DNA from 2 places in the Hydrogenophaga sp. ZJX-1 genome. Region 2 is predicted to be linked to the other one. Evidence: riboswitches for the same ligand, from Rfam matches in the RefSeq annotation. Region 2 holds a riboswitch; the other holds the start of a gene.

Region 1 (8,870 bases), on a different contig from region 2:
CTCGCTGATCGCCACCTTCTCCGCCTTCCCGTTCGCGAACCTGTTGGCCATGCTGGTGGGCGGTGTGATGACGGCCGCGCTGGCTGTCCCCAACCCCCAGCCTTTCGGGCTGGACAACATGTTCGGCTACATGCTGGCCCAGCATCTGGGCTGGTTGTCGGTGATCGCCTTCGTCTTCCTGTTCTGCAACCTCGGCTCGGTATGCGCGCACTGCCTCTACAACTCCGCCGTTGGTTGGTCGCGCATCGGCAACGGTCGCATGCGCACCTTTGCGATCGGCCTGGCGCTGATCGGTATTACGATCGCCGCCGCCAACGTGTGGGCGCTTTTCATTCCATGGCTGTCGCTGCTCGGCATCCTGGTTCCGCCAATTGGATCCATCATCCTCGCCGATCTGTACTTCGTGCGTCCCGGGGCTGAAATCGGAGCGAATTGGCGGCCGCGCGCATTCGCGGCGTGGTTCATCGGCTCGCTGGTTGCCTACGTCGTCGAGACCTACGCGCCCGAGCTCTCCACCGCTATCGCCGCTTTCATCGCTGGCGGCCTTGGCTATCTCGTGCTCAGCAAGCTGGGCGATCACAGCGCCAGCGCCGTTTCAGTCAGCCGCTGAGCCCACTTCACATCACACACCTTTCATCATGGACTACGAGATCTTTCAACTCGGTGACGTCGCGCTGCAGCACGGTGCCACGCTGCGCAACGCCTTTCTCGCCTACAAGACGTACGGCAAACTCAACGCCGACAAGAGCAACGTGATCGTCTATCCGACCTGGTACTCCGGCCAGCATCCGGACAACGAGTGGCTGATCGGCGAAGGCATGGCGCTGGACCCGAGCAAGTACTTCATCATCGTGCCGAACATGCTTGGCAATGGCCTGTCGTCTTCGCCCAGCAACACGCCTGCGCCGTACGACCGCGCGCGCTTTCCCAACATCACGCTGTATGACAACGTGATGCTGCAGCACCGGCTTGTGACCGAGCAGTTCGGTATCAGCGAGATCCAGCTCGTGGTGGGCTGGTCGATGGGCGCACAGCAGACCAACCAGTGGGGTAGCCTGTTCCCCGACATGGTCAAGCGGATCGCGCCGTTCTGCGGATCGGCCAAGACGGCGCCGCACAACTTCGTCTTTCTCGAGGGCGTCAAGGCCGCCCTGACGAGCGATGCGGCCTGGAACAACGGCTGGTACGACACGCCGCCGAACAAGGGCTTGAGGGCCGTCGGCCGCGTCTATGCCGGATGGGGCCTGTCGCAGCCTTTCTACATGCAGGAGCTGTGGCGCACCATGGGCTACAGCTCGCTGGAGGATTTCCTGGTTGCCTTCTGGGAGGGCTTCTTCCTGCCCAAGGACGCCAACAACCTTCTCGCCATGCTGTGGACGTGGCAGAACGGCGACATCAGCGACAACCCGGTCTTCAAAGGGGACTTCAAGAAGGCCTTGGGTGCGATCAAGAGCAAGGCCGTGGTCATGCCTGGCGCCATGGACCTGTACTTCCCTGTCGCTGACAACGAGGAGGAGGTTCGGCATATGCCAAACGCGGTGTGCAGACCGATTCCAGGGGTCTGGGGCCACTTCGCCGGCGGCGGCGCCAACCCGGTCGATACCAAGTTCATCGACGACAACCTCAAGGCGCTGCTCGCCAGCTGATGCAGGCGTCCCAGCGACCCATTCCCCCCTAATCAAACAGGAGTTGACATGTTTCACGGTGACATTTCCAGCAGCAAGGACACGGTCGGTGTGGCCGTCGTCAATTACAAGATGCCACGGCTGCACACCAAGGCCGAGGTGCTGGACAACGCACGCAAGATCGCCGACATGATCGTCGGCATGAAGTCCGGCCTGCCGGGCATGGACCTGGTGATCTTTCCCGAGTACAGCACGCACGGCATCATGTACGACGCGAAAGAGATGTACGACACGGCGGCCACGGTGCCGGGCGCCGAGACCGAGATCTTTGCCGAGGCCTGCCGCAAGGCCAAGGTCTGGGGCGTGTTCTCGCTCACCGGCGAGCAGCACGAGGAGCACCCCTACAAGGCGCCCTACAACACCCTGATCCTGATGAACGACCAGGGCGAGATCGTGCAGAAGTACCGCAAGATCATGCCCTGGGTGCCGATCGAGGGCTGGTACCCGGGCAACTGCACCTATGTGAGCGAAGGCCCCAAGGGCCTGAAGATCAGCCTCATCATCTGCGACGACGGCAACTACCCCGAGATCTGGCGCGACTGCGCCATGAAGGGCGCCGAACTCATCGTGCGCTGCCAGGGCTACATGTACCCGGCCAAGGACCAGCAGGTGCTCATGGCCAAGGCCATGGCCTGGGCCAACAACAGCTATGTGGCGGTGGCCAACGCGGCGGGCTGGGACGGCGTCTACAGCTACTTCGGCCACAGCGCCATCATCGGCTTCGACGGTCGCACGCTGGGTGAGTGTGGGGAAGAAGACTACGGCGTGCAATACGCCGCGCTCTCGACCAGCCTGATCCGCGATTTCCGCAAGAACGGCCAGAGCGAGAACCACCTGTTCAAGCTGCTGCACCGGGGCTACACCGGCATGATCAATTCGCGCGAGGGTGACAAGGGTGCGGCGGCCTGCCCCTACGACTTCTACGCGCGCTGGGTCAACGACCCCGAGGGCACGCAGAAGGCGGTGGAAGCGATCACGCGGCCCATGGTGGGCACGGAAGAATGTCCCATCGAGGGCATTCCCAATCCCGATTCCGTGGGGCACCGTTGACCGTGCAGCCCGTCGATGCGCTGGCCGACTGGCGCCTGTCCGAGGAACCGTTCTACCAGCCGGTGGGCGACGAAATGGCCGCCTTCGACGCGGCGCGGTCGGCCCGCCTGCCGGTGCTGCTCAAGGGGCCGACCGGTTGCGGCAAGACCCGCTTCGTCGAGCACATGGCCTGGCGGCTGGGGCTGCCGCTGATCACGGTGGCCTGCCATGAAGACCTGAGCGCGGGCGATCTGGCCGGGCGCTGGCTGCTCGATGCGCAAGGCACGCGCTGGATGGATGGACCGCTCGCCCTGGCCGCGCGCCACGGCGCCATCTGCTACCTCGACGAGTTGCTGGAAGCGCGCGCCGACACCACGGTGCTGCTGCACCCGCTGGCCGACACGCGACGTGTTCTGCCGCTGGAGCGCTGCGGCGAACTGTTGCGCGCGCACCCCGACTTCCAGCTCGTGGTCAGCTACAACCCCGGTTACCAAGGCTTGCTCAAAGGCTTCAAACCGTCGACCCGGCAGCGCTTTGTGGCGCTCGGCTTTGACTACCCGGCGCCCGCCATCGAGGCGGCCATCGTGGCGCACGAAGGGGGTGTGGACGAGGCGCTGGCGCAGCGGTTCGTGCAGTTGGCCGAGCGCACCCGGCGCCTGCACGACGCAGGTCTGGACGAAGGCGCCTCCACCCGCATGCTGGTGCATGCGGCCTTGTTGGTGCGGGCGGGTCGGTCGGCCCGGGCGGCGGCCGTGCAGGCGATCGCAGACCCACTGAGCGACGACCCCGAACTGGGGAACGTGCTGCGTGCGCTGGTCCATGCCAGCTTCTGAGCCGGTGACCGCCAGTGCGCCGATGGCGCAGACGCTGGCCCGGGCGCTCTGGGGCCAGTCCTGGTGCAGCGCCACGCAGCCGGGTGCCTTGCCCGAACAGCGCCCGGTGATCACCCTCGCGCCAGACCAGCGTTGGACCCTGCACCTGCCACCGGCGCCAGACACCCCAGGGCGCCTTGGGGCGCTCGCGGTGGCCAGCCATGCGGCGGCGCACGCGCGATTTGGTGGCGAGCCGCAAGAGCGGCAGGGGCTCAAGCCGGTGCAGCAGGCCTTGTTCGGGGTTCTGGAAGACGCGCGCGTGGAATGGCTGGCGCTGCAGGAGTTGCCTGGGCTGCGTGCCGTCTGGTGGCCCTGGCACGCCGGCCCGGCGGCCGGGTACGGCGCCTCTTTCGAAGATCTGCTGGCACGCCTGTCGGCCAGCCTGCTGGACCCTTCGCACCACGATCCCCACCCCTGGTTGGCGCGGGTGCACCAACTCTTCTTCGAGAACGATGGCCACACCCTGGCCCTGAAGACCACCGCCGATGTGCGGCGGGCGGCGTCGGTGCTGGGCCATGACATCGGGCAGATGCGCCTGCCGTTCAACGCCCGCAGCTACCGCGTGGCCGCGGGCTATCGCGATGACAACAGCCACCTCTGGTTGCAGGACGACAGCCTCCCGCCGTCGGAAACGACGCTGGCCAGTGGCGTTTCCGAGGCCCCCGGGGCGAGCGGTGCCCCCGCGCTGTCAGCGTCGTCTGCCCAGGGCCCGTCGGCTGATGGAGCGGCTGACACCGGCCCGCCCGACGAACCGCCCGACGCGCTGCACCCCGAATGGGACCACCGCATCGGCCGCTACCGCCCGCGCTGGTGCCGGGTGTACGACGCGTCGCTTGGACCCCTTTCTGGCGCCGGCCCCGAACGCACCGGACAGCCTGGCCGCGTGAACCGGCTCGCCCAGCGGCTGGCCCGGCTGGGCGGGCGTTACCAGGCCGGCGCCGGCCGTTCAGCCGTGGGCGACGAGCTTCACATCGACGCGCTGGTGGAAGGGCGCCTGGACCTTCGAGCGGGTCGCACGCCCGATGCCCGGGCCTACCGGCGGCCGTGGCGCCAGCCGCATCCGCTGGCCGTGCTGTTGCTGGTGGACGCCTCGGCCTCCACCGCCGGAGCCCTGTTGAACGACATCCGGCAGGCCGCGACGACGGCTTCGCTGGCGTTGCGGCATCTGGGCCATCGAACGGGCGTCTGGGCTTTTTCGAGCCACGGCCGGCACCGTATCCACATGCCCTGCCTGCAGCCCTGGGGCCAGGGCGCGTTGATCGCCGCGGCGCCCCGTCTGGCCGCAGAAGGGTCGACCCGGCTGGGTGCGGCCTTGCGCCACGCCTTGCACCTGACGGCGCAGGACGCACGCCGTCACCCGGGCTGGCGGCGCGTGGTGGTGGTCGTGACCGACGGCGAGTTGCACGACGTGGACGTGCACGACCCGGCATACCTGCCGGCCGATGCGCAGCGCGCCGCCCGGGAAGCGGAGGCCCAGGGGGTGGCGGTTCGGTGTCTGGTGTTTCCGCCGGGCGAGGCGGGCACATTGGCGCAAGCCATCGGGCGCGACCACTGCCGGACGGTGCCCACGGCGGCCCATCTGCCCCTTGCGCTGGTGCAGTTGCTTTCGGGGTTGGACCGGTCCCGTTAAAATCGCGGACTCTCAAGGAGCGCTGCAGCGCCACCCCGACGCGCTTGTGTCGGGGCCGGTGTCAGGCTTGAGAGTCCGGGCTTTCATCGCCCCGCCGGCCAGACCGGCCCCAACGGCGCTCACCAGTTTCAGAACCCTTTCTGGTGAGCCCCATGTCCGACGTGATTTCTTCCGTACCCGTTCCCCCCATGCTGCTGTCCGGCCTGGAGCCGCTGCGCATCGGCGAGGGCAGCCTGTTCGTCAACGTGGGCGAGCGCACCAACGTCACCGGCTCCAAGGCCTTCGCCCGCATGATCCTGAACGGCGAGTACGAGCAGGCGCTGGCCGTGGCGCGCCAGCAGGTGGAGAACGGCGCGCAGGTGATCGACATCAACATGGACGAGGCCATGCTCGACAGCAAGGCGGCGATGGTGAAGTTCCTGAACCTGATCGCCGGCGAGCCCGACATCGCGCGCGTGCCGGTGATGGTGGACAGCTCCAAGTGGGAGGTGATCGAGGCCGGCCTGCGCTGCGTGCAGGGCAAGGGCGTGGTCAACTCGATCAGCATGAAAGAGGGCGTGGACGAGTTCAAGCGCCAGGCCGGTCTGGTCAAGCGCTACGGCGCGGCCGCCGTGGTGATGGCCTTCGACGAAAAGGGCCAGGCCGACACCTACGAACGCAAGATCGAGATCTGCGAGCGCGCCTACCGCATCCTGGTGGACGAGGTGGGTTTTCCGCCGGAAGACATCATCTTCGACCCCAACATCTTCGCCATCGCCACCGGCATCGAAGAGCACAACAACTACGCGGTTGATTTCATCAACGCCACGCGCTGGATCAAGCAGCACCTGCCGGGCGCCAAGGTCAGCGGCGGTGTGAGCAACGTGTCGTTCAGCTTCCGCGGCAACGATCCGGTGCGCGAGGCGATCCACACCGTGTTCCTGTACCACGCGATCAAAGCCGGCATGGACATGGGCATCGTCAACGCCGGCATGGTGGGCGTGTACGACGAGCTGGAGCCCGAGCTGCGCGAGCGCGTGGAAGACGTGGTCCTGAACCGCCGGCCCGATGCGGGCGAACGGCTGGTGGAAGTGGCCGAAAACGCCAAGGGCGCGGCCAAGGACGACAGCAAGAAAAACGAGTGGCGCGCGCTGCCGATCCGCGAGCGCCTGAGCCACGCGCTGGTGCGCGGCATGAACGAGTTCATCAGCGAAGACACCGAAGAGATGTGGCGCCAGATCGAAGCCGAGGGCGGCCGTCCGCTCAACGTGATCGAAGGCCCGCTGATGGACGGCATGAACGTCGTTGGCGATCTGTTCGGCCAGGGCAAGATGTTCCTGCCGCAGGTAGTGAAGAGCGCGCGCGTGATGAAGCAGGCCGTGGCCCACCTGCTGCCCTACATCGAGGCCGAGAAGCTGGCCCAGGCCGCCGCCGGGCAGGACGTGAAGACCAAGGGCAAGATCGTCATCGCCACCGTCAAGGGCGACGTGCACGACATCGGCAAGAACATCGTCACCGTCGTGCTCCAGTGCAACAACTTCGAGGTCGTGAACATGGGCGTGATGGTGCCCTGCCACGAGGTGCTGGCCAAGGCGAAAGAAGAGGGCGCCGACATCGTGGGCCTGTCGGGCCTGATCACGCCCAGCCTGGAGGAGATGCAGTACGTGGCCAGCGAGATGGAGAAGGACGCCCACTTCCGCGAGAAGCAGATCCCGCTGCTGATCGGCGGCGCCACCTGCAGCCGCGTGCACACCGCCGTGAAGATCGCGCCGCACTACAGCGGCCCGGTGGTCTACGTGCCCGACGCCTCGCGCAGCGTGAGCGTGGCGCAGGGCCTGCTGAGCGACCAGGCCGCGACCTACATCGCCGAACTCAACGCCGATTACAACAAGGTGCGCACCCAGCACGCCAACAAGAAGCAGGTCACGCTGTGGCCGCTGGCCCAGGCGCGCGCCAACAAGACGCCGATCGACTGGGCCAGCTTCAAACCCACCCAGCCCAAGTTCATCGGCAAGCGCCAGTTCAAGAACTTCGACCTCGCCGAGATCGCGAAGTACATCGACTGGGCGCCGTTCTTCCAGACCTGGGACCTCGCCGGCCCGTACCCCGCCATCCTGCAGGACGAGGTCGTGGGCGAGCAGGCGCGCAAGGTGTTTGCCGACGCGCAGGCCATGTTGAAGAAGATCATCGAAGGCCGCTGGTTGTCGGCCAACGGCGTGATCGGGCTCTACCCGGCGAACACGGTCCACGACGACGACATAGAGCTCTACACCGACGAGACCCGCAGCCAGGTCGCGCTCACCTGGCACGGCCTGCGCCAGCAGACAGAGAAGCAGGAAGTGGACGGCGTGATGCGCCCGAGCCGCTGCCTGGCCGATTTCGTGGCGCCCAAGGGTGTGGCCGATGACTACGTGGGCCTGTTCGCCGTCACCGCCGGCCTGGGCGCGGAGAAGAAGGAAAAGCAGTTCCTCGATGCGCACGACGACTACAACGCCATCCTGTTCAAGGCGCTGGCCGACCGCTTGGCCGAGTCCTTCGCCGAGTGCCTGCACCACCGCGTGCGCACCGACCTCTGGGGCTACGCGGCCGACGAAGCGCTCGGCACCGAAGCGCTGATCAAGGAGCAGTACCAGGGCATCCGCCCCGCGCCCGGTTACCCGGCCTGCCCGGACCATTCGGTCAAGCGCGCCATGTTCGCGCTGCTGCAGGCCGACGAGATCGGCATGGCCCTGACCGAAAGCCTCGCCATGACGCCGGCCGCCAGCGTGAGCGGCTTCTACCTGAGCCACCCCGACAGCACCTACTTCAACGTCGGCAAGCTGGGCGAAGACCAGGTGCGGGACCTGGCGCAACGCAGCGGCGTGGCCGAGGGCGAGCTCAAGCGCTGGCTCGGCACCAACCTCTGAGCACCCCGCCCGGGCGCCTTTTCCGGGCGCCGACCAACCGCCCACGCCAGTGATTCACCCGCTGGCGCGCTGGCGTGTTGTGCCCCTGTCGCACGCCATGCTAGAAAGCGCCTAGAGTTTCAGTGGGTGGATGAATCATGGTGGTGTGTCAGGCGTGCGGTGCGGAGAACCGGGACAGGGCAAAGTTTTGCCGGGGATGCACTGCGCCCCTGGCACCGGTTGCCGTGCCCCACGCGGCGCGCAGGCGTGACCGGTCATCGAAGCCCGTCTGTCCGGCCTGTCAGGAGAACAACCCGGCCAGCGCCCGGTTTTGCCAGGCTTGCGGCGTGCCCCTGTTGCCCGCTTCTGCGTCGCACCGTTCGATGCCGGCGTTGCCGGCGGCGGGCGCCGCAACACGGAAGGTGGTGCTCTGGGGGCTGGTGCTGGTGCTCGCGGGCGCCGGGACCTGGTGGAAACTGAGCCACACCAGCGGGTCGGCATCGCAGGCCGCCACGCCCGAGGCCACCGCACCCGCGCCAGCGAATGGACCCGCGGCGCTGGCGCCGGAACAGACCCAGGCAGCCCCCACAGGGTTCGTCACGGTGGACCACGCCGACACCTTGCCGGCGCCCGGCGACGCGGCGCACCTCTCGGAGGCCGAGCGCCTGCGGCTGTCGCTGGAGCGCCTGGAGCGCGAGGACCGGGCACGCACCGCCGCGCTGGAGCAACAGCGCGCGGCCGCGGCGGCGGAGCAGCACCGGCGCGCCGAGCTGGCCAGGCGCCGCGCCGA
Region 2 (8,870 bases):
ACGCTGCTGCTGGCGCTGTACCCGCTCAACACCTGGCGCGACGCGCCGCTGTTTCCTACCCCGGCTCTGGCGCTGAAGGGCCTGGCCTTGAAGGCACCGCTGCCCGACGGTGCGCAGGTGGTGGACGCGGGCTGCGGGCTCGGGGCCGGTCTGAAGGCGCTGCACGGTGAATACCCCCAGGCGCGCATCCAGGGCCTCGAATGGAGCTGGCCGCTGACCGCCCTGTGCGCCTTGCGCTGCCGGTTTGCCCAGGTGCGCCGGGCCGATATCTGGGCCGCAGACTGGTCGGGCTACGACCTGGTCTATCTGTTCCAGCGTCCGGAGAGCATGCCGCGCGCGATGGACAAGGCGGCCAGGGAGCTGCGGCCCGGGAGCTGGCTGGTCAGTCTGGAGTTCGAAGCGGTCGGCTGGGCGCACCGCGCACGGTTGCAGAACGTGGACGGCAAACCGGTGTGGCTCTACCAGGCCCCGTTTCAGCGGCGTTGAGCTGCCGTCACCGCCTTCGCTGGTGCCGGATCAGCGCCAGGCCAGCCAGGCCACGCCCAGCAACAGCACGGCCACGCCCCAGAGCAGCAGGCGCGTGCGCACCCGCAGCACTTCCACCGCACCGACCAGCCGGGCGTTCTGTTCGGCGAGCTCGGTCACCGTCTGGGTGAGCTGGGTCTGGGTCTGCGTCAACTGGGTGATCTCCTGTTGCGCACTGAGCAGGCGGGCGTTGAGTGCGGCCAGGCCGGGCTCGGTGGCGCCCGGTGCGTCGATCACTTCTTTCGGCGCTTCGGGGGGCGGCGCCGGAGCGCGCTGCCGTTCCAGCAACTTGCGCGCGGCGTTGAGCACCTTGGGCGCATGTTCGATCACGTCGCCCCAGGGAATGACTTTCAGGGCAACCAGCCAGGGGATGGCCATGGGGTTCCTTTCAGGGACAGTGGGCAGGGTGGTTTGAGCTTACCCGCTATCACCACGGCGCCAGATGTTGCGCCGCATCAAGTCCCACGCCGCAGCGGGGCGTAACATGCCAACTTGCGCATATTTTCATGAACGGAGTGGCCATGGACTGGACGGGCTGGATCGAGCGTTTTGGTGAACCGGGTGTGCTGGCGGTCTGTGGCCTGCTCACCGGGCTGGCGTTCGGCTTTTTTGCACAACGCTCCAGGTTCTGCCTGCGCGCGGCGGTGATCGAGTTCTGGCACGGCAAGTTCGGCGAGAAGCTCGCGGTCTGGCTGCTGGCCTTTTCCACCGCCGTGGTGGCGGTGCAGCTGTTCGTGGTCTCGGGGCTGCTCGACGTGAGCACCGCACGCCAGCTGTCTTCCCGTGGCAGCCTCTCGGGTGCGCTGATCGGTGGTCTGATCTTCGGCGTGGGCATGGTCATGACGCGCGGCTGCGCGAGCCGCCTGCTGGTGCTCTCGGCCAACGGCAACCTGCGGGCGCTGCTCTCGGGGCTGATCTTTGCCGTGACGGCGCAGGCTTCGCTCAGTGGCGTGCTGGCGCCCTGGCGCGAAACCATCGCCGGCTGGTGGACGGTGGACGGTGGCCCCGCGCGCAGCCTGCTGGCGGTGGTGGGCGTCGGCCCGATGGACGGGCTGGCATTCGCCGCGGTGTGGCTGGTGACGGCGGGCTTCTTTGCCTACTACAGCGGCTGGGGATTCTGGAAGTGGGCCGGGGGCATCGGCACCGGGCTGGCCGTGGCACTGGCCTGGCTGGCCACCTACCAGGTGCTGGCGCATTCGTTCGAGCCGGTGCAGATCCAGGGCATGACCTTCAGCGGCCCTTCGGCCGAATGGCTGATGCGGGTGTTGAGCAACCCTGGCGAGCCCTGGAATTTTGACCTCGGCCTCATGCCCGGCGTGTTCCTGGGTTCGCTGATCGGCGCCCTGGTCGGCCGGGACTGGAAGCTGGAAGGTTTTGGCGGTGGTTACACCATGCCGCGCTACATCATCGGTGCCATCTTCATGGGTTTTGGCTCCATGCTGGCCGGCGGCTGCGCCGTGGGTGCCGGCATGACCGGCGGTGCCATCTTCGCCGTCACGGCCTGGGTGACGCTGGTGGGCATGTGGATCGGTGGCGGCGTGGCCGACCGGGTGTTTGACGGTGCCCACAAGCCAGCGCCTGCGCCAGCCCCTTCGTCGATGCCAACCCCGCTGGCGGCCAGCGCTCCGACCGCAGCACCCTGATCAACCGGCGCGGTTGGCGCGGCGCAGCAGCCACCAGCCGGGTCCGGCCACGGCCAGCAGCAGCGAAGGAAAGCCGAGCACCGGCGCCCAGTCCAGCATGGCGGCCCCCAGCGCGGGCGCCAGCACGCCGCCCAGGGTGTACGAGAGCACCAGCACCGCCGTGCTGTTGACCAGGGTGATGCCCTGTTCGCGCGAGCCGATGTCGATCATCGCCAGCGTGTAGAGGCTGCCGCCGGCGCCACCCCACAGGAAGGCCACCGCCGCCGCCAGCCAGGGCGTGCCGGCCACGAAAGGAATCAGCGCCGTGGCCGCCAGTGTGACCAATGCGCAGGCGTGCATGATCGCCAGCCGTGCGCGACCTGCGCTGCCCCAGCGCGGGTGTGCGCTCAGCCGGTCGGCCAGCAACCCGGCGGGCAGCATCATGAGCGCGCTGCCCAGACCGCTGGCCGAGACCAGCAGGGCCGCCGCCGTGGCACCCAGGCCCAGGGCCAGGCCGTACAGCGGCAGGATGGACGTGAGCCCGCTCTCAAAAAACCCACCGACAAAACCCACCGTCATGATCAGCGGGTGCGCGCGCAGCGCGTGCCACACGCCGTGCAGACCGACGCGCGCGCTGTGGGCATCGTGGGCGCGAGGCAGCGGCGGGATCAGCAGGCTCCACACCAGGCCGATGCTCATGCTGGCGAGCACCAGCCACAACGCCAGCGCGCTCTGCGCACCCACGGCCGCCAGCAGCGCGGGGCCTATCACGAAGGTGGTGCCGACCATGGTTTCGAACAGGCCCACCATGCGCCCGCGCTGGCGGGGTGACGCGAACTCGGCCACCACCGCTTCGGCCAGCACCCAGCGCAGGCCTGACGCAGCGCCGGCCACAAACTCGAACACAAACCAGGCGGGCAGCCAGCTGGTGAACAGGAAGCCGGTCGTGCTGAGCACCGGCACCAGCGCCGCCAGCCACAGCGTGGGCCTGCGCCCCAGCCGCTGCGTGATGGCCGAAGCAAACGACGTGATGGCGAACACGCCCACCCAGCCTGTGGCCGCCAGCAGGCCCGCCAGCGCGTTGGACACACCGTCGCCCTTGAGGCGCAACAGCAACAGCGGCATGAGCATGAAGTAGCCCACCAGCTCGAAGAACGTGGAGCCGAAGATGGCCACCAGGCCCAGCCGTGCGTGGGTCGGCGCCACCGTCGGGAGGGTGGTGCCGCTGTGGACCGGAGGCAGCGGGTGTTCGCTCATGCCGCGGCCTTCGTCCCGCGGCCGTCCAGCAGGGCCCGCACCACCTCGGCAAAGCCGACACCACGTTCGCCCGCTGTCACATAGCGCGGCCGGTGCGTGAGCCGGTCCCAGAACCGCGCCACGTTGGCCACGCCCACGCTGTGCGGGAAGTGGCCGAACATGACCGCGTCGTTGGTCGAGTCGCCGACGTAGACCCAGTGGTCGAGCTCGGCGTCCAGATCCCGGCCGAGTTGTTCGTGCACGACCCAGCGCGCGCCCGCCAGCTTGTCGTGCTGGCCGATCCAGCCGTTGACGTGGATGGAGCTCACGGTGGCATTCAGGCCGCCCGCCTGCATCAGGCGCACCACCTGCGCGATGGTTGCGCCGTCCAGCTGGGTGAACTCGCTGTGGTCGATGGCGATGTCGGTCTCGCGCCCGGGACTGTCCTGCGACAGGCGGGTCTGCGGCAGCTCGGCCAGGATGCGCTGCGCCACCGCCTGCAGGCGCGCGAAGTTTGTTTGCCGTGTGGCGGTGTCCTGCAGGTAGGTCTTGTGCAGCCCGCCGTCCGCGCCGCGCGACAGCGCCACGGCACCGTTTTCGGCCACGATGGCGTTGACCGGCCAGTCCAGCGCAAAGGCTTCGCTCCAGCCCGCGGGCCTGCCGGTGATGGCGAACACCGGCAGGCCCGCGGCGCGCAGCGCGTGCAGGGCGGCCAGCGCGTCGGGCGTGATCGCCCCTCCGCTGGTGAGGGTGTCGTCGATGTCGGTGAGCACACCGTGGATGTGGCTGCGCGCGGCCGCCGGCCAGTCTGAAAGCGAGAGATGAGGCATAAAGGTTGAACAGTTTCGCAGATGTCAAAAAAACCCGTCTGCGGTAGAATCTTGCGATCCGAGGAGCGTTGCAGCGCACCCCTGACCACCGGTCAGCGCGGGGCGTGAGGCTCGGAAATCCATGCAACGACGCTCATCCACTGAACGTGCGATGGGCTTTTTTTTGCCCCCGCGTCCAGTGGTTTTTGCCAACCTCAACTGGAGCGAACCATGAACGCACGCATTCCCAACGCCGTCAACGCCGACTGCGTCATCACCGACATCGGCCTGGCCGATTGGGGCCGCAAGGAAATCCGCATCGCCGAGACCGAGATGCCCGGCCTGATGGCCATCCGCGAAGAGTTCGCACCCAAGCAGGCGCTCAAGGGCGCGCGCATCACCGGCTCGCTGCACATGACCATCCAGACGGCCGTGCTGATCGAGACCCTGCAAGCGCTGGGCGCCGAAGTGCGTTGGGCTTCCTGCAACATCTTCTCGACGCAGGACCACGCCGCCGCCGCGATCGCCGCCGCCGGCACGCCGGTGTTCGCCGTCAAGGGCGAAACCCTGACCGACTACTGGGACTACACCCACCGCATCTTCGACTTCGGCCCCAAGGGCAGCGAAGGCGAAGGCCCGAACATGATCCTGGACGATGGCGGCGACGCCACGCTGCTGATGCACCTGGGCAAGCAGGCCGAGAAGGACCAGAGCGTGCTGGCCAACCCCGGCAGCGAAGAAGAGCGCATCCTGTTTGCGGCCATCAAGGCCAAGCTCGCCGTTGACAGCACCTGGTACAGCCGCAAGAGCGCTGAGATCATCGGCGTGACCGAAGAGACCACCACGGGCGTGCACCGCCTGAAGGAAATGTCGGCCAAGGGCAGCCTGATGTTCCGCGCGATCAACGTCAATGACTCGGTGACCAAGAGCAAGTTCGACAACCTCTACGGCTGCCGCGAATCGCTGGTGGACGGCATCAAGCGCGCCACCGACGTGATGATCGCCGGCAAGGTTGCCTGCGTGGCCGGTTACGGCGACGTGGGCAAGGGCTCGGCCCAGGCCCTGCGCGCCCTGAGCGCCCAGGTCTGGGTGACCGAGATCGACCCCATCAACGCGCTGCAGGCCGCGATGGAAGGCTACAGGGTCGTCACGATGGAATACGCCGCCGACAAGGCCGACATCTTCGTGACCACCACCGGCAACCGCGATGTGATCACCTTCGAACACATGGCCGCCATGAAGGACCAGGCCATCGTCTGCAACATCGGCCACTTCGACAACGAGATCCAGGTCGCCAAGCTGGAAGAGAAATGCCAGTGGGAAGAGATCAAGCCCCAGGTGGACCACGTGATCTTCCCGGACGGCAAGAAGATCATCCTGCTGGCCAAAGGCCGCCTGGTGAACCTGGGCTGCGGCACCGGCCACCCCAGTTTCGTGATGTCGTCTTCGTTTGCCAACCAGACCATTGCGCAGATCGAGCTGTTCACGCACAGCGACTACTACGAAAACGGCAAGGTCTATGTGTTGCCCAAGCACCTGGACGAGAAGGTCGCGCGCCTGCACCTGAAGAAGGTCGGCGCGATGCTGAGCGAACTGAGCGACGAGCAGGCGGCCTATATCGGCGTGCCGAAACAAGGCCCGTACAAGCCGGACACGTATCGGTATTGATCCCCCCCGCGCCGCCTTCGGCGTCACCCCCCAGGGGGCGGCGCTGGCGGCCCGGCAAAGCCAGTTCCACGGCGCCCTGGGGCTCGCGGCCTTCGGACCGCTCGTTTCGCTCCGACGAGGTTGCTCTATTCGTTGCTCTGTGCCACCCATGCGTGCTGATCAGTTGATTGTCGAGCGAGGCCTCGCCGCTTCGCGCTCGCAGGCCCAGCGGCTGATCGCTGCGGGGGTGCGCTGGCGTCTGCCTGGCGGCGACTGGAAAGCAGTGAGCAAAAACGGCGACGAGCTGCGTGAGACGGTGGAGCTGGAGCTGCTGGACACGGCGGAGTCGCGTTTCGTGTCGCGCGGCGGGCTCAAGCTCGACGGCGCGCTCACGCATTGCGGTCTGGACGTGACCGGTCAACGCTGCCTCGACGTGGGGCAGAGCAGCGGTGGTTTTACCGACTGCCTGCTGCAGCGCGGTGCCGCCCAGGTGGTGGGCGTGGACGTGGGCCAGAGCCAGTTGCACCCGAAGCTGCGGGTCGACGAACGTGTGGTCTGTATTGAAAAATGCAACGCGCGCGAGTTGACGGCGCAGCAGCTGGTGGATGCGGCCGGCGAAAATGCCGCCGCACCGTTCGACCTGGTCGTGGGCGACCTGTCGTTCATCTCGCAGACGCTGGTCTGGCCGGCCATCGTGCCGCTGCTCAAACCACAAGGCAGCCTGCTGATGCTCGTCAAGCCGCAGTTCGAACTGCAACCGGGCCAGATCGGCAAGGGAGGCCTGGTGAAGGACGCGGCGAGCTATGTGCTGGTGCGCGAGCGCATTGCACGGGCCTGCCTGGACAACGGCCTGGCGCTGCAGGACTATTTTGAAAGTGCCATCACCGGTGGTGACGGCAACCGCGAATTTTTCGTCTGGGCGAAGCGGGCTGCTTGAAGCCGCCTAGCAGGCCCGACGCTCGACAAGGAATCACCATGGCGTTGCCAGTGAGTTTTGAATTCTTCCCGCCCAAGACGCCCGAAGGCGCCGAGAAACTGCGTGCCGTTCGGCAGCAGCTGTATGGGCAGAAGCCCGAGTTCTGCTCGGTCACCTACGGCGCGGGAGGCTCCACGCAGCAGGGCACCTTCGACACCGTGGGCGCCATCCTCGCCGAGGGCGTGGACGCGGCCTCACACTTCTCGTGCATCGGCGCCACCAAGGCCAGCGTGCGTGAGCAGCTGACCACGCTCAAGGCCATGGGTGTCAAGCGCCTGGTGGCCTTGCGCGGCGACCTGCCCAGCGGCTACGGCATCGGCGGCGAGTTCCACTACGCGAGCGACCTCGTGGCCTTCATCCGCGCCGAGACCGGGCGCGACTTCCACATCGAGGTGGCCGCCTATCCCGAGGTGCACCCGCAGGCGAAATCGCCCGAGTCGGACCTGCAGGCCTTCGCCACCAAGGTGCGCGCCGGCGCCGACTCGGCCATCACGCAGTACTTCTACAACAGCGATGCCTACTTCCGCTTCGTCGATGAGGCGCGCAAGCTCGGTGTCGACGCGCCGGTGGTGCCGGGCATCATGCCGATCACCAGTTCCACCCAGCTGATGCGCTTTTCCGACGCGTGTGGCGCCGAGATCCCGCGCTGGATCCGCCTGCGCCTGCAGGCCTATGGCGACGACATCGCTTCCATCAAGGCCTTCGGCCTTGACGTGGTCACCGACCTGTGTGACCAGCTGCGCAACGCCGGTGTGCCTGCTTTGCACTTCTACACCATGAACCAGAGCGTGGCGACGCTGGAGATCGTGAAGCGTCTTGGGCTGGGTTAAGGTCGGGGGCTGGCCCGGAATGCAGAGAGGAAACGCCATGCCCCGCACCTGGAAACACCCCACCGGTCGCCTGCGTCTGGCGCCGGTCCTGCTGGCTGCGCTGCTGACCGCGTGCGCCGTGCCCACGCCCGTGCGGGTGGATGCGCCCATCGACACGGCGGTCCGTGCAGCGCCCGCGGACCCGTCCCCATCGCAGCCGGTGCCTTCCGGTGAGGTTGCGGTGCCCGACCCGACCGCCGCCGAAGCGCCTCCTCGGGACGACGACCCGCTGGCCGTACCGTCCAGTTCGGCGCCGCTGATCGACAAAGGACTGGCGTCCTGGTACGGCAACCGTTTTCACGGCCGGCGCACGGCCAGCGGTGAACGCTACGACATGCACGATTTCACCGCCGCGCACAAGACCCTGCCCTTCGGCACCAAGGTGCGGGTGCGCAGCGTGCAAACCGGCAAGGAAGTGGTGGTGCGCATCAACGACCGTGGTCCCTACAAACACCGCCGCATCATCGATCTGAGCCAGGCCGCGATCACCGCCCTGGGTGTGCGCCACCGCGGCGTGACCATGGTGGAGCTGCTGAGAGAATGATCCCCCGTCCGCCCAACAACAACCTCCTGGAGACCGCATGAGAATCGAAACCATCGCCGTGCACGGCGGCTACACCCCCGATCCCACCACCAAGGCGGTGGCGGTGCCGATCTACCAGACCGTGGCCTACGCGTTCGACGACACGCAGCACGGTGCCGACCTGTTCGACCTCAAGGTCGCGGGCAACATCTACAGCCGCATCATGAACCCCACCAACGGCGTGCTCGAAGCGCGCCTGGCGGCGCTCGAAGGCGGCGTGGGCGCACTCTCCATGGCCTCGGGCATGGCGGCCATCACGGCGGCGATCCAGACCATCGCCGAAACCGGCGACAACATCGTTTCGGCCTCCACGCTCTACGGTGGCACCTACAACCTGTTCGCCCACACCTTCCCGCAGCAGGGCATCACGGTGCGCTTCGCCGATCCGCGTGACCCGGCGGCCTTCGCCGCGCTGATCGACGAGCGCACCAAGGCGATCTACTGCGAATCGGTGGGCAACCCGCTGGGCAACGTGACCGACATCGGCGCGCTCGCCGCCGTGGCCCACGCGGCCGGCCTGCCGCTGATCGTGGACAACACCGTGTCCAGCCCCTACCTGTGCCGCCCGTTCGAACACGGTGCCGACATCGTGGTGCACTCGCT

What was found. Region 2 has a riboswitch for S-adenosylhomocysteine ahead of ahcY (adenosylhomocysteinase). Riboswitches for the same ligand answer to the same signal wherever they lie in the genome.
Region 1: it holds a riboswitch for S-adenosylhomocysteine, as region 2 does, so the genes downstream of both, metH (methionine synthase) here and ahcY (adenosylhomocysteinase) in region 2, are expected to answer to the same signal.

What each region holds. Positions count from the first base shown of each region.
Region 1 covers NZ_JBMBRA010000005.1:174,307-183,176, reverse strand. The annotation lists gene ACN5W5_RS15875 (purine-cytosine permease family protein) at 1-610, shown strand, start outside; gene ACN5W5_RS15870 (alpha/beta fold hydrolase) at 639-1,646, shown strand; gene ACN5W5_RS15865 (aliphatic amidase) at 1,695-2,735, shown strand; gene ACN5W5_RS15860 (CbbQ/NirQ/NorQ/GpvN family protein) at 2,687-3,547, shown strand; gene ACN5W5_RS15855 (VWA domain-containing protein) at 3,534-5,216, shown strand; S-adenosyl-L-homocysteine riboswitch at 5,225-5,344, shown strand; gene metH (methionine synthase) at 5,369-8,101, shown strand; partial or broken gene ACN5W5_RS15845 (DUF7577 domain-containing protein) at 8,239-8,415, shown strand; gene ACN5W5_RS15840 (hypothetical protein) at 8,428-8,870, shown strand, end outside.
Region 2 covers NZ_JBMBRA010000003.1:599,015-607,884, reverse strand. The annotation lists gene ACN5W5_RS11725 (class I SAM-dependent methyltransferase) at 1-486, shown strand, start outside; gene ACN5W5_RS11720 (hypothetical protein) at 517-903, opposite strand; gene ACN5W5_RS11715 (YeeE/YedE family protein) at 1,032-2,168, shown strand; gene ACN5W5_RS11710 (MFS transporter) at 2,169-3,404, opposite strand; gene ACN5W5_RS11705 (HAD-IIB family hydrolase) at 3,401-4,213, opposite strand; S-adenosyl-L-homocysteine riboswitch at 4,268-4,355, shown strand; gene ahcY (adenosylhomocysteinase) at 4,424-5,860, shown strand; gene ACN5W5_RS11695 (TlyA family RNA methyltransferase) at 6,009-6,776, shown strand; gene metF (methylenetetrahydrofolate reductase [NAD(P)H]) at 6,815-7,645, shown strand; gene ACN5W5_RS11685 (septal ring lytic transglycosylase RlpA family protein) at 7,683-8,228, shown strand; gene ACN5W5_RS11680 (O-acetylhomoserine aminocarboxypropyltransferase/cysteine synthase family protein) at 8,266-8,870, shown strand, end outside.